DNA from 3 places in the Arthrobacter sp. SLBN-112 genome. Region 1 is predicted to be linked to each of the others. Evidence: riboswitches for the same ligand, from Rfam matches in the RefSeq annotation. Region 1 holds a riboswitch; each other region holds the start of a gene.
The links. Region 1 has a riboswitch for cyclic di-AMP ahead of QF050_RS13185 (LysM peptidoglycan-binding domain-containing protein). Riboswitches for the same ligand answer to the same signal wherever they lie in the genome.
Positions count from the first base shown of each region.

Region 2: it holds a riboswitch for cyclic di-AMP, as region 1 does, so the genes downstream of both, QF050_RS20010 (NlpC/P60 family protein) here and QF050_RS13185 (LysM peptidoglycan-binding domain-containing protein) in region 1, are expected to answer to the same signal.
Region 3: it holds a riboswitch for cyclic di-AMP, as region 1 does, so the genes downstream of both, QF050_RS00390 (hypothetical protein) here and QF050_RS13185 (LysM peptidoglycan-binding domain-containing protein) in region 1, are expected to answer to the same signal.

Region 1 is NZ_JAUSXY010000001.1:2,807,239-2,810,503, forward strand. Features, by position in the region: gene QF050_RS13180 (protein adenylyltransferase SelO family protein) at 1-711, shown strand, start outside; gene QF050_RS13185 (LysM peptidoglycan-binding domain-containing protein) at 812-1,648, opposite strand; cyclic di-AMP (ydaO/yuaA leader) riboswitch at 1,652-1,825, opposite strand; gene QF050_RS13190 (lytic transglycosylase domain-containing protein) at 2,080-3,265, shown strand, end outside.
Region 2 is NZ_JAUSXY010000001.1:4,320,610-4,323,874, forward strand. Features, by position in the region: gene QF050_RS20000 (HNH endonuclease) at 1-85, opposite strand, end outside; gene QF050_RS20005 (NlpC/P60 family protein) at 351-1,118, opposite strand; gene QF050_RS20010 (NlpC/P60 family protein) at 1,280-1,957, opposite strand; cyclic di-AMP (ydaO/yuaA leader) riboswitch at 2,028-2,225, opposite strand; gene QF050_RS20015 (peptidoglycan DD-metalloendopeptidase family protein) at 2,338-3,159, opposite strand; cyclic di-AMP (ydaO/yuaA leader) riboswitch at 3,170-3,265, opposite strand, start outside.
Region 3 is NZ_JAUSXY010000001.1:91,358-94,622, reverse strand. Features, by position in the region: gene upp (uracil phosphoribosyltransferase) at 1-82, shown strand, start outside; gene QF050_RS00395 (glyoxalase superfamily protein) at 127-540, shown strand; gene QF050_RS00390 (hypothetical protein) at 537-1,343, opposite strand; cyclic di-AMP (ydaO/yuaA leader) riboswitch at 1,347-1,509, opposite strand; gene QF050_RS00385 (ArnT family glycosyltransferase) at 1,658-3,265, opposite strand, start outside.

The DNA of each region.
Region 1 (3,265 bases):
ACGGACAACATGACCATCTCGGGGGAAACCATCGACTACGGCCCGTGCGCTTTCCTGGACGCCTTCAATCCCGCGGCCGTCTACAGTTCCATCGACGTCAGTGGACGCTACGCCTACGCCAACCAGCCGGTCCTTGCTGAATGGAACCTTGCCCGTCTTGCCGAGGCGATGCTCCCGCTCATCGACGAGGACCAGGAGAAGGCCGTTGCTCCCGCGGTGGAGGTGCTCGGCGGATTCCGTGGACAGTACAGCGAGGCGTGGACCGGTGGCATGAAATCCAAACTGGGCCTTGCCGGCGGCAACGGAAGCGACGACGCCGCGTCAGGCGTTGTCGATGATGCGGTGGCCATCCTCAAAGACGGCCCAGTGGATTACACGCTGTTCTTCCGAAACCTCGGCAAGGCCGCCCGCGGCGACCTGCGCCCCGTGCGCGGGATGGTGCTGGACTTAGCCGGTTTCGACGCCTGGGCTGAGCGGTGGCTGGCACTGCAACCCGATGCGGGGCTGATGGACAACGTCAACCCGGCGTACATTCCGCGGAACCACCTGGTGGAAGAAGCCCTCGCCGCCGGCACGGAAGGAGACTTGGCCCCGCTGCACCGCCTGCTCGAGGCCGTCACCGATCCTTTCACCGAGCGGGCCGGGATGGAGCGCTACATGGAAGGGGCCCCGGAGGGCTTCGGCTCGTACACGACCTTCTGCGGGACCTGATCCGCCACGGAATGAGGCCCGCAGCAGGACGACAGGAGGGCGGCAGCCGGAAACCCGGCTGCCGCCCTCCTGTCAGAAGCCGGCTTCGCTGTGCGAAGGCTTAGGCTACGCGGACCACTGAGTAGCCGCTGAGCCAGCTGATGGAGTGCACCTGCGTGGTGTACCCGTTGACGCCGCCGCTCACAACCTGGCCGTTGCCGGCGTACACACCCACGTGGCCCGAGGTGATAATCAGGTCCCCGGGTGCCGGGCTGCCGACCACGCTGCCGTACTGGAAGAACTGGGTGGGCGCCAGATCGCCGACACTCTTGCCCACCGAACGCAGGGCCTTCTCAACCATGGCAGTGCAGTCCTGGCTCACACCGATCTGGCTGTAGGCGGACGCCAGGATGGCGGCCCCGGTCCCGGTGCCGGTGGTGGAAGCCACCGGAGTAGCGGAAGCGTAGGACATGTTCATGCCGGTGTTTGCCGGTGCGGTGGCAGCTGCCGCCTGGACTGGCGCCGCTGCAGGGGCCGGAGCCGGTGCTGCCACGTAGCCTGCACCGGGAATCCGGATCTGGTCGCCGGGGTAGATGATGGACGACAGGCCCAAGCCGTTGGCGGCCAGGACGTCGTTCAGGCTGACCCCGTACGCTGCCGAAATCGCGCCCAGGGTATCCCCGGAAACGACGGTGTGCACGGTTGCTGCCGCGCCAGCCGGAGCAACTGCCGGCGCTGCGGTGGCCTGGACATTAGTTTGCTCCGTGGTGTCCGCGCCAGTCACGCCCGCGTGGGCCGGGGCGCCGACCCCGAAGGCAATGCCGGACGCGGCCGCAACCGCGAGGGCCGGACGGCCCAGCGAACGGGCCTGCGACTTGGCGGTCAGGGCGAGGCCCTCGAGCGCAATGGAACGGGCCGGAGTCGCGCGGTGGCGGGCAGTGGTGAGATTTTTTGACACGGTAGATCGCCTCTCCCATGCCTGCGGGGTGAGCTGTCGGGTTCGGGTTGGAGATACCCGGCCGAACACATCTCCGCGGTGGGCGGAGGAGCTGTCCGACTTAACCCCAAGACCTCAAAAGGTCGTGGAAACTTGGTTCCCCCGTCCCTGCCAGCATGAAAGCGGTTGAATCCCGGTATCAGCGGCAGGGCTCGGCAAACTGATGGGAATGTCCCGTTTTGGGAGGGACACCAGAAGACCATAACCCGCGGACGCCCCAATTGTCACGTTTAGGTAACATACGAGCTTTGTCTCTCGTATTCTGCAAACGATTGGATGTGGCCCTTCCGCCCGGCATCGACCGGAGATTGATCCGGTGGCGGCCCCTCCGGGTAACAAAGCGGGCACGGCCGTCTTTCCGCCCCGGCGTGTCGCCGGTATGCTTCGGGACTATGCCCCTGTTCGTGACCATGCCCAAGTCCCCGCTGATGGGGGGATTGCTCGCCATCGCGGTGGCAGCGGCCACGGTGCTGCCTGCCTCCGCGGACGAGCCTCCACCGCCCGGTGGATACCCGTCCTGGGCTGACGTGCAGCAGGCGCAGTCTTCCGAGGCGGCGAAAGCGGCGGAGATCACCACCATCAACGGGCTGCTGAGCGGCCTCCAAGCCCAATCGGAAGCGGCCGGTGACACTGCCGTCCGGGCAGCCGCGGACTATGCCGCGGCCGACGCCGAGCTTCAGGCGGCGTCAACGCGGCTGGACGCATTGTCCGCCCAAGCCGCCCGCGCCAACGACGAACTGGCCAAGTATCGCAAGGAGATCGGTGCCCTTGCCGTCCAGTCGTACAAGACGGGCGGGACCAATACAGGGTTCTTCGTGGCCCTGGATGCCCTGCAGAACAACAGCGTCCAGGGGCTCAACCTCGTCCAACTGGTGGGCGACAAGACGGCGGCTTTGGTGGACAAAGCTGCGGCCGCCGGCAAAGTTGCCGCGTCACTGGCGGAACAGGAAAAAGCGGCCCGCAGTGAGCGCGAACGCCTGTCCGGGGAAGCAAAAGCCAAACTGGACGCGGCCCGCTCCGCCCAGGACACGCTCGCCCGGCAGGTCAGTGACGAACAGCAGCACAGCAGCGAACTGACCGCCCAGCTGGCCTCGCTGAAGGGAACGACGGCGGCCCTCGAAGGAGAGTACCGACAGGGCCAGGCGGCGCTGGCTGCCTATGAAGCAGCCCAGGAAGCCAAGCGGGCCGCCGCGGCGGAACAGGCCCGCCAGCAGGCTGAAGCCGCAGCGCAGGCAGCCGCGGCCGCAGCCCGGCAGCCCAAACCCGCGCCCGCCGCTCCGGCCGGCAACGCGGCAAACCCCGCCCCGCCGGCCGACCCGGTTCCCGGCAGTCCGCCGCAGCCGGCCGTGCCAAGCCCGCCGCCCGTCGTCGTTCCCTCCGTCCCCGGCGGTGCCGTCAATGATCCGGCCGGTGCCAAGGCCTATGCCTCCGGGCGCCTGGGTGCCTTCGGCTGGGGCCCGGACCAGTTCCAGTGCCTGGCCCAGCTGTGGACCAAAGAATCCAGCTGGCTGACCACCGCCACCAACGCCTCCTCCGGTGCTTACGGCATAGCCCAGGCGCTGCCGCCCGGCAAGTACG
Region 2 (3,265 bases), 1.5 Mb from region 1:
TGCCTGTCAGCACGAGCACCAGCGCCCGACGGAAGGTGATAACCGCCAGCGGTTCATATCCAGCATTCAGAACGAGAGTGCGCATGCACGTACCTCTTCACGGCCGCACCCGTCAGGGGCACGAGGGCCGGCTGCCCTCGGCATGTCCGGGCTATGGATCGACATCACAAGAGTAAACAGAGAAATGCAATATCAGGTAATCGGCACACGAGGAGGCCTGTGCGCCGGCCATGGCGAGAGTTGCGATGCAGCGCAATGGCTGGCGTTAACGGGAAAGACCCCCGCCGCAGTGGCAGGGGTCTTTCCCGGGAAACGCTCCGGCGCCGCGGGTGGGCGGCGCGCTGCGGTGCTTACCTGACGCGGATGAAAACCGGTCCGGAGCCAACGTTGGCGCTGAACACAACGGTGTCATTGCCGTTGAAGCCGCCATGGACCGCCATGCCGTTTCCGGCGTAGACAGCGATGTGCGCCATTCCTCCGCCGCCGTCGGCGTAGTAGATCAGGTCCCCGGGCTGGGCCTGGGAAGCAGGCACGGTGTCGCCCAAGGACAGGTAGCCGGCGGGCCAGTCGTGGAAGTGGATACCGACTGCAGCCAGTGCGTTGGTCACCAGCATGGTGCAGTCCTGGTGCACGCCGAGCTGCGCGTAGGCAGCGGAGAGGATGGCAGCACCCTTTCCACTGGCGGAAACCTGGCCGGCGGGAGCAGCCGTGGCAGCCGCAGTTGCAACCTTGGCCGTGACCTTCGGAGCGGCGACGGTCTGGGCAACAGGGGCCGGTGCGGCTTCCTGCACCGCAACCTCGGGCTCAGGAGCCGGAGCCGGGGTGGTGGTAACGGCGGGTTTCTCGAAGCTGATGGCAATGGTGGAAGCCGCCGAAATCGGAGCGTCGACGGCGGATTCAACTTCCATGGCGGATGCCGGAGCTGAGTCGCGCTTGACGTTGGTGTCGGCAGCGTTCGCGGCAATGCCGCTGGTCAGGACGAGGCCGGAAGCTGCAGCGATCACTGCGGCCTGGCGGCCCATGCCGCCGGCGTTGTCGCTGACAGCCTTGGCAATAATTGCGATCGAGTTGGTTTTGGTGACCTCGGCGCGGTGCCGTGCGGTAGCACGAGTCGTCATCAGTTCTCTCTTTCGTTTTCCTCTGGACCGCGGTGGCCTGTCCGAGGGGGTTGGATGCGCCGGCATCTTGGGGGTACGCCGGCGCATCCCGAACGGGGATGTGGTTTCTAGCGAGAAAGCTTTGGGCAAAGAAATAGCCCTTGGAGCCGGGAGCCCAAGAACTACTTGTTCAGGTGGTAGTACGTGGAAGTACCGGTTGCTGCAGGCGAGTGGAGCATGGTTCCCTGCGACGGGTTGAGCGCGCTGATCATCATGCCGTTGCCGACGTAGATGCCGACGTGCGCGCCGCCGTTCTGGACAACAAGGTCACCCGCCTGGGGGGTGGACGTGGGTGTCATGATGCTCCACGCATTCGTGCGGGGGATGCTGATCCCGGCCTGGGCGTAAACCCACTGGACGAACCCGGAGCAGTCCCAGCCGTTGGGGGTGGTGCCGCCCCAGACGTAGGGGTGGCCGATGCCGGTGTAGGCGATCGCGGCGATGCCCGAGGTGGCCGCGGAAGAAACGGTCTCCACTGCCTGCCCGGCCGTGGACGCCTCTTGGCCGGCAGCATTGGCGGTTCGGTCCGCTGACGCAGTGGACTGGGTACGCACCGTTTCCACCTTAGGAGCAGCGGTGGTCTTGACCACGGGGCGCTCGAAGGAAACGGTGGCGGTGGGGGCTGCCGTGACAGCAAGGGCGGTCTGCGCCGAGCCGGACTCCGTGGAGGCGGAGACACCAGCGGTGGTGTCCGCTGCGGTGGCCGGCAGGCCCATGCTCAGGATGAGGCCCGAAGCCGCTGCCACGACGGCAGCCTGGCGGCCGACGGTCCCGGCATTGGCGCTCACGGCCTTGGACACAGCGTCCAAAGGGTTGGCCCGAACCGTTTGCGCACGGTGGCGCGCGGAATTATGGCGTGAAGACACGAAGGTAGCCTCTCCCAATGCCTGCGAGGTGAGCTGTCGGATTCGGATGGGAGTCACCCGGCCACTTTGCTTCCTGGGAAGCTCATGACTTAACCCCAAGGCCTTCCACAATGCAGAAGGCCAAAATTGGTTCCCCCGCCCCTGCCAGACGATGAAATGCGAACGGACCTTGAGCGGTGGCAGAGTTAGGCAATCCACTCAAGAGCGTCAACTTCGGAAAAGTTGACGCGAGTTAGACGGTACAGCAGTTTTGCTTCAATGTCACATTCAGGTCACGGCTCGTCACTGTGAGCTGAGAGTGCGCAATCATTCGGTTACAACCAGCCCATGGGATCGACCACTTCGCCATTGACCTGCACCTCGAAGTGCAGGTGGCAGCCGGTGGAAGCGCCGGTGGTCCCGCTCAGTGCCACGACTTCGCCGCGGGAGACCGTCTGGCCCACTTTGACGTTGAAGGACGAGAGGTGGTTGTACGTGGTCTCCAGGCCGTTGCCGTGGTCGATGACCACCCGGTTTCCCCCGCCGAACTGGTGCCAGCCGGCGAAGGTCACGGTTCCTGTCGCGGCTGCCAGGACGGGCGTCCCGCACTGTGCCACGAAGTCCTGTCCGCGGTGGAAGTCTCCGGTGCCCCCGGTAATGGGGCTGACCCGGTAGCCAAAGGGCGAAGCGGTAACCAGGGATGCCAGCGGGGCGGCCAGGGTTCCGGCGGAGGCGGCCCGGCTTACCGATCCGGCCGACTGGGCGCTCAGCAACTGCTTCAGCTTTCCGTCCGGGTCTGCCTGCGTCACGACGGCCGAGCGGCTGAAGTCGATCTGGGCGCCCACATCGGCGGAAATCTGGGGCTGGGGGCTGACGGAGGAGGCAGCCTGGGGTACTGTGCCGGCTGCGTCCGTCGCCATGACGGGACTTGTGGCCGGCATGGTCACGGTCAGCACCAGGCCGGTGGCGGCGAGGGCGATGCCAGCCTTCTGGCCGATGCCGCTGGCCGCAGCAAAGTCGGTGATTTGCCGGAATGGACCCCTGCGGCGGCGCGCATCCCGCTGGGGGTCACGGGGGCGCTCCGCAGCGGCGACTTCGACAACCCGGGGTGCCTCAGGGGGGCCGGCGGCGCGACGGCGGCCCCGGGAGGTCTGCATGGTCAAGAAGGGTTCCTCTCTGGAATCGCCTGCGGAGTTAGCTGTCGGATTCGGGTCAGAGAGATCAAAGACCCGGCCCGCCATGGGCAAACTTCTGCGCAGGAGT
Region 3 (3,265 bases), 2.7 Mb from region 1:
TGACGAGAAGCTCAACGAAAAGTCCTACATTGTTCCCGGCCTGGGTGACGCCGGCGACCGCCTGTACGGCATCGCCGGTTAGCACCGGCCCTTTTCCACGCCGGTTCCCGCCGCTAGCCTGTGCGGATGGACTGGAAACTTGAACTCGTCTTTGTCCCTGTGTCCGATGTGGACCGCGCCAAGGATTTTTACGTCAACAAGGTTGGCTTCAACGCCGATTACGACGAGCGACCGTCGGATTCGATCCGCTTCGTGCAGTTGACGCCGCCCGGCTCTGCCTGCTCCATCTGCATCGGCGAAGGGCTCACCGACGCTCCGCCCGGCACCGGCTCCAACCTGCAGCTGGTGGTCAGCGACATCCAGGCCGCCCACCGCCAGCTCAAGGGCAACGGCGTGGATGTCAGCGACGTGGACGTGCAGCAGTGGGGCCACTTCCTGTACTTCGCCGATCCGGACGGCAACAGGTGGTCTGTCCAGTACATCCCGTGGCGGAACGCCGGGCAGGGCGACGGGAAAGACGCCGCGCAGGACGCCGGTTAACGCAAAACCGCGGGCCGGATCATGGTGACGCGGCCCGCGGCGGGCGTTGTCCAGTGGTGTCCAGTACCAGTGGTGCCTAGTAACCAGTTGTGCGCCAGGTGGAAGTTCAATGCGCCACAGGGCGAGGCGTAGCTCTTCTTGATGTAGTCCAGGCCCCAGTTGATCTGCGTGCGGTAGTTGGTCAGGTAGTCGGCGCCCGCGCTGGCCATCTTCTCCGCGGGCAGCGACTGGACGATGCCGTACGCGCCACTGCTGGCGTTGGTGGCCGTGGTGGTCCAATCGGATTCCTTGGTCCACAGCGTCTGGAGGCACTGCATCTGGTCCGGTCCCCAGCCAAAGGAAGACAGTTGGCTGGCGGCATAGGCCTGGGCACCTGCGGGATCGTTAACCGCGACGGCGGGGGCAGGAGCGGGTGCGGGGGCAGGAGCGGGTGCGGGGGCAGGCGCCGGGGCGGGTGCTTCAGCTGCCGGGGCGGCGGGTGCGGGCGCAGGAGCCGGCTCGGCCGCTTGCGGCGCCACGCTGATGGCGGAAGGAGCGGGATTCGCGGCCGGGTTGGACCGGATTTCGCTCTTCTCGATGCTCATCTGAGCGTCCGACGCCGAACTTGAAGAGTTTGACCCGGTGGACGACGCCTGGGTCATGCTGGTGGTCGCCTGGCCTGCCGCGCCAACGCCAACCAGCACAGCGCACGATGCCGCGAGGACTGCAGCACGCCGGCCCAAGGTGGTGTTTTTGGCGGGCTGGGGTTTGGCCCGGTGTTTTGCCTTGGTTTGCAGGCATGGTTTTGCCATGGATTTAGACATGATTGATCGCCTCTCACACCTGCGGAGTTAGCTGTCGGGTTCGGATGAGGGCATCCGGCCGCACGGAACAAACACGTGCTGGCTTAACCCCAAGGGCAATCAATGCCCGGGACGGTGGGTCCCCCGCCTCTGCCGTTGCTCAAGCGGAATCCGGGAAGCGGCAGAGCTTGGCGTCAACCCGGGATATGCGGCCCGAACGGGGACCGCACCCAATCAACGCTACAGGAAGATCACGCATTAGTCACATTTGGGTAACGGAAGTCACGATTCCTGGCGCGTCGATTTGCTGCGCGACTTGTCCTGCAGCGCGATTATCACGCCAGGACGTAGACCGTGGTCCCGCCGATGCTTTGCGACGGGAAGGTAGACGCTACCCACTGCGCAATCCGGGTGGAGGCGTCCGAACCGCTGTTGGACATCATGGTCCCGCCGGCAATGAAGTAGTGGACCTTGCCTTGGGATACCAGTGCCTGGAACTGTTCCAGCGTGGGGGAGGGGTCGGTGCCGTTGAAGCCGCCCACAGCCATCACCGGCAGTTCCGTTGCCAGTTGGTAACCGGCGGCATTGTTCGAACCGACCACTGCCGCGGCCCAGGTGTAGTTCGAGGCACCGTCCTTGAGTGCGGCCACGAGCTCGGCCGACGGCGTGGGCGCACCAAGGAGGCCACCCAGGCCACCCATCCCGCCGGCACGGCCACCGCCGGCACCTTGGCCTTGTCCAGTCTGGCCTGCGCCGCCCCGGGTTGCCCCGGCCTGGCCGCTGAACTGCCGGGAATTGCCGCCCGCACCAAACCCGCCGGCCCGGTTTCCGCCGAACCCACCCGGGCCGCTGAACGACGTCGCCGGCCCGGCACTGACAATGGCCCCGCTGTGCGCCGTCGTCGCCGTCGACATGGAGAACGCCAGCGGTCCGGCGAGCGATGCCGCAATGGCGAGCGCCGTCGTCGTCCGCTGAACCGAGCGCAGGCGAATGAACCTGCCCAGCCCAATTCCTGCCGCGGCCGCCAGGCCTGCAACCAGCACCAGCCAGCGCAGCCACGGACCGTAGGCGGACGTGGTACCCAGCAGGGTGAAGGCCATCAGGGCTGCCGCGGCCACCGATGCCGCGAGGAGGACCGCTGCAGCGGCCTGCCGCCGGTGCTGCCAGAGGAGTACCGGGCCCAGGCCGGCAAGCCCGGCGATCCCCGGTGCCAATGCCACCGCGTAATACGGGTGGATGATGCCGGCCATGAAACTGAAGACCAACCCGGTCACCAGCACCCAGGAACCCCAGATGATCACCGACGCCCGCACGGCGTCAGTCCGCGGCGCCCGCCGCCCAAGCCACAGCAGGCCCGCAGCAAGGATCAGGGCGGAGGGCAGCAGCCAGGCGATCTGGCCGCCGAATTCACTGTTGAACATCCGCAGCAGGCCGGGAACGCCCCAGCCGTTGCCGCCACCCACGCTGCCGGTTTCGTCGCCCGTCAGCCGGCCCAGGCCGTTGTAGCCGAGGGTCAGCTCCAGGATGGAGTTGTCCTGCGAACCGCCGATGAACGGACGGTCCGCCGCCGGGATGAGTTCGACGACGGCCAGCCACCAGCCGGCCGCGGCAACCATCGCCGCACCGGTGGCGAGCAGGTGCAGCAGCCGCCGGCCCAGCCCTGCCGGCGCCGCAACCAGGTAGGCGAACGCAAAGCCGGGGACCACCAGCAGCACCTGCAGTTGCTTGGCAAGGAACCCGAAGCCCAGGAAGACCCCTGCCAGCAGGAGCCAGCGCAGCCGGTCCTCCTGGACGGAGCGAAGCACCGCGTAGCCGGCGGCGGTCATGAGCAGCACCAGCAGGGCGTCCGGGTTGTTGAACCGGAACATCAGCGTGGCCACCGGCGTCAGGGCCAGCGCCACAGCGGCCAGCAGGCCTGCCCGGTGGGCGAGCCGCGGGTCGCC